Regions from separate parts of the Streptomyces sp. R11 genome, predicted to be linked through region 2. Evidence: riboswitches for the same ligand, from Rfam matches in the RefSeq annotation. Region 2 holds a riboswitch; the other holds the start of a gene.
What was found. A riboswitch is a leader RNA that binds a small molecule or an ion and turns the genes downstream of it on or off. The one in region 2 is predicted to bind glycine.

Region 1 (2,194 bases), 4.9 Mb from region 2:
CTGGGCAAGGGGCTCGGGCGCGCGGAGGTGACAGGCGGCGTGTCAGCTGCGGGCGGGCCGGACGCGGGCGTGGCTGTGCGGCCTGGGGGATGTGCGGTGGAAGGGGGCGTCGTCAGGGGTGAGGGTGGGATGTGCGGGGGCCGTTGTCGTCCGGGGTTTCTGTGGTTGCCAGGTTGCCGAAGTCTCGGTCGGGGGGCGGGGGTGGGGCGGTTACGTCGAGGCCGTAGTGGTGGTAGAGCTGGAGTTCCTGTTCGGGGGAGAGGTGGCGGCCCACGCCGAAGTCGGGGGCGTCCTTGATGAGGGCGCGGTCGAAGGGGACGTGGAGGCTGCCCTCGACCAGATCGCTGGGCTCAAGGGGGACGAAGGCGTCCCGGGAGAACAGGCCGGTGCGTATCGCCGCCCATTCCGGCACTCCGGTCGCGTCGTCGAGATAGACCTCGTCGATGGTGCCGATCTTGGTGCCGTTGCGGTCGAAAGCCTTGCGGCCGATCAGATTGCGCGGATCGATGTCGGTCTGCACGGGCCCTCCACTTGGTCGCAACTCATCCGTAAGCACTACGAAAAGGCACATTGGTGAGCCCGGCCACTCGAAGGACCGTGCGTTGACCCCGCTGGTAGGCTGGCTAGCGGCTGCTGACCCCGTGCGGGAGAGTCCTCCGGGAACCATCCGGAGGCGCCGAAGGAGCAAATCCTCCCCGGAATCTCTCAGGCACACGTACCGCACGGACGAGGTCACTCTGGAAAGCAGGGCGGGTGTCGATGGCCTCCGCTCTCACCGACGGTGAAAACCGGGCACCTTGTGGTGACCCGGTGAAGCTCTCAGGTTGAGATGACAGAGGGGGAGGCCGTCCGGGTACCCGCGCCGTGGTGCCCCTCGAAGGTCGTGTCAGACCAGGAGGCCTCCGCAATGACCGCCCATCGCATTCCGCTCTCCGAGCTCGAGCAAGGTATTCCCTTCGAGCAGCGTCATATCGGTCCTGATCATGAGGCTCGGGCCAAGATGCTCGCCCAGGTCGGGTACGGCTCGCTCGACGAGCTCACCGCCGCCGCGGTGCCGGATGTGATCAAGAACGCCGACTCCCTCGAACTGCCGGGGGCGCGTACCGAGGCCGAGGTGCTCGCCGAGCTGCGGTCGCTCGCCGATCGCAACCAGGTGCTGGACTCGATGATCGGGCTCGGGTACTACGGGACCTTCACGCCGCCGGTCATCCTGCGCAACGTCATGGAGAACCCGGCTTGGTACACGGCCTACACGCCGTATCAGCCCGAGATTTCGCAGGGTCGGCTCGAGGCGCTGCTGAACTTCCAGACCATGGTCGCCGACCTCACCGGGCTGCCGACCTCCGGTGCCTCGCTGCTCGACGAGGGGACCGCGGCGGCCGAGGCCATGGCCCTGTCGCTGCGGATGGGCAAGAACAAGAAGGGGCTGTTCCTGGTCGACGCGGATGTGCTTCCGCAGACCATCGCCGTGATCGAGACCCGTGCCGAGCCCACCGGAGTGGAGGTCGTGGTCGCCGACCTCAGCGACGGCATTCCGGCAGGGATCGCCGGGCGCGAGATCAACGGCGTGCTGGTGCAGTACCCGGGCGCCTCCGGCGTCGTACGGGACATCAAGCCCGTCATCGAGCAGGCCCATGGGCTCGGCGCCCTCGTCACCGTTGCCGCCGATCTGCTCGCGCTCACGCTGCTGAAGTCCCCCGGTGAGCTCGGGGCGGACATCGCGGTCGGGACGACGCAGCGGTTCGGTGTGCCGATGGGCTTCGGCGGGCCGCACGCCGGCTACATGGCCGTACACGAGAAGTTCGCGCGCAGCCTGCCCGGGCGGCTCGTGGGCGTGTCCGTGGACGTCGATGGGAACAGGGCGTACCGGCTGGCTCTGCAGACGCGTGAGCAGCACATTCGCCGGGAGAAGGCGACCAGCAACATCTGCACGGCTCAGGTGCTGCTCGCCGTGATGGCCGGTATGTACGCCGTGTACCACGGCCCCGAGGGGCTGCGCGGTATCGCCCGGCGCACTCACCGGTACGCCGCCATCCTCGCCGCGGGTCTCACGGCCGGTGGGGTCGAGGTCGTGCACGGTTCCTACTTCGACACGCTGACCGTGCGGGTGCCTGCGAAGGCCGCCGAAGTTGTCGCCGCCGCCCGGCAGAACGGCGTCAACCTGCGCCTCGTCGACGCCGACCACGTGTCTCTC
Region 2 (2,194 bases):
CCATCGCGATGGGCTTGCCCAGCGTGGGGGAGGGCGCACCGGAGGTGACCTCACCGATCACCTGGCCGCCGGCGACGACCGGGTACCCGGCGCGCGGGACGCGACGCCCCTCGGCGATCAGGCCGACCAGGACGCGCGGCGGGTTCTGCGAGGCACGGTCGGCGGCCTCGGCGAGCGCCTCGCGCCCCACGAAGTCGCCCTCCTTCTCGAACTTCACCACCCGGCCGAGCCCGGCGTCGAAGGGGGTGAGAGAGGTCGACAGCTCGTGGCCGTACAGCGGCATGCCCGCCTCCAGCCGCAGCGTGTCCCGGCAGGACAGACCGCACGGGATCAGGCCGACGCCCTCGCCCGCCTTGGTCAGCGCCTGCCACAGCTCGACGGCGTGCTCCGGCTTCACGAACAGCTCGAAGCCGTCCTCGCCGGTGTAGCCCGTGCGCGCGACGAGGGCGGGGACGCCGGCGACGGTGCCGGGCAGGCCGGCGTAGTACTTCAGGCCGTCCAGGTCGGCGTCCGTGAGGGACTTGAGGATGCCGGGGGACTCCGGGCCCTGCACGGCGAGCAGGGCGTACGCGTCCCGGTCGTCACGGACCTCGGCGTCGAAGCCGGCGACCCGCTCGGTCAGCGCGTCCAGCACGACCTGGGCGTTGGAGGCGTTGGCGACGACCATGTACTCGGTCTCGGCGAGCCGGTAGACGATCAGATCGTCCAGGATGCCGCCGTCGGCCCGGCAGATCATGGTGTAGCGGGCGCGGCCGACGCCGACGGAGGCGATGTTGCCGACCAGGGCGTGGTTCAGGAAGGCCGCCGCGGCGGGGCCGGTCACGGTGATCTCGCCCATGTGGGAGAGGTCGAAGAGCCCGGCCTTGGTGCGCACGGCGTTGTGCTCGTCGCGCTCGGAGCCGTAGCGCAGGGGCATGTCCCAGCCGGCGAAGTCGGTCATCGTCGCACCGAGCGAGCGATGCAGGGCATCGAGCGCGGTGTGACGGAGTTCTTCTGTACTGCTCATCGGACGGTTTTCTCCCAAGGCATGACGGGCGAGGTCGTTCCTCCCCATCTGTCATCGGAACCTGAGAGGTTCGCCATGACCGGCGGAGGGCCAGGTCACGGCTTGCACCTTGGGTGGAGCCCACGCCTCTTCTCGGCGAAAAGGGGGACTCGCTTTTCAGATGTGCCTCGCCCGCGCGGTAACGGGGCCTGAGAGATTCAAGGGAGGGACTTGCTCCTTCGGCGCCCCAGCGATGCACTGCTGGGAACTCTCCCGCGCGGATTCAAACGGCCGGTATGCAGTTGGCGCGGACATCATTGCACGCCCGGCCCGTCTTGGGCAGGCCGCGGCTGTAACGGGGTTGTGGCAGGAAGTGAACGAAAATGCGGGAGATCATCCATTACCTTCTCTTTACGCTCAGTGGGGATGGGGAATCCTGAACCGGAGGAGGACGATGACGGTGAAGCGCACCACTGCGTACGCCACGACGTCGGGCATCGCGCTGCCCAAGCAGCCCGCGGCCCCGGCCGTCGAGGCCCCGGGCACGCGCGTCGCACCGGTGGTCCGTGACCTCCGCGATCGCTCCGGCCACAGCCCGCACGCTCTGCTCTTCGCCCCCGAGGACCTCGTCGTGATCACGGGGCTGCCCGGCAGCGGCAAGTCCACGCTGATGCGCCGGACGGTGAACGGCGCCCGCATCGACTCCCAGGACACCCGGGACCGCTGGGACGCCCGCATGCCCGGCTTCCTTCCCTACGCCGTATACCGCCCCCTGGTCCGCCTCGCGCACTACGCCGGCCTGCGCCGCGCCATGCGCTCCGGCGAGGGCGTCGTCGTGCACGACTGCGGCACGCAGGCCTGGGTGCGCGGCTGGCTGGCCCGTGAGGCCCGCCGCCGCGGCGGCACCGTGCACCTGCTGCTGCTCGACGTCGACCCGGACACGGCCCTGGAGGGCCAGCGCGAGCGCGGCCGGGGCGTCTCGCGGTACGCCTTCCTGCGCCACCGCAGGGCCGCGGCCCACCTGCTGCGCTCCGTGGAGAAGGGCCACCTGCCCCCGGGATGCGGCTCGGCGGTGCTGATCGACCGGGATGCGGCGGGCGTACTGCGCCGGATCGGGTTCACGGGCTGACCGGCCGAGGGCCTGTACGGGACGGCCACCCGCTAGCCTTTTGAGCCACAGCAGCGGTTCACAGCAGGCGGTTGAGAAGT

Region 1: linked by a shared signal. The riboswitch ahead of gcvP (aminomethyl-transferring glycine dehydrogenase) and the one ahead of gcvT (glycine cleavage system aminomethyltransferase GcvT) in region 2 are both predicted to bind glycine.

The regions. Positions count from the first base shown of each region.
Region 1 covers NZ_CP163432.1:1,439,057-1,441,250, reverse strand. The annotation lists gene AB5J55_RS06575 (PRC-barrel domain-containing protein) at 113-520, opposite strand; glycine riboswitch at 635-731, shown strand; gene gcvP (aminomethyl-transferring glycine dehydrogenase) at 908-2,194, shown strand, end outside.
Region 2 covers NZ_CP163432.1:6,384,257-6,386,450, forward strand. The annotation lists gene gcvT (glycine cleavage system aminomethyltransferase GcvT) at 1-1,006, opposite strand, end outside; glycine riboswitch at 1,173-1,271, opposite strand; gene AB5J55_RS29550 (AAA family ATPase) at 1,440-2,114, shown strand.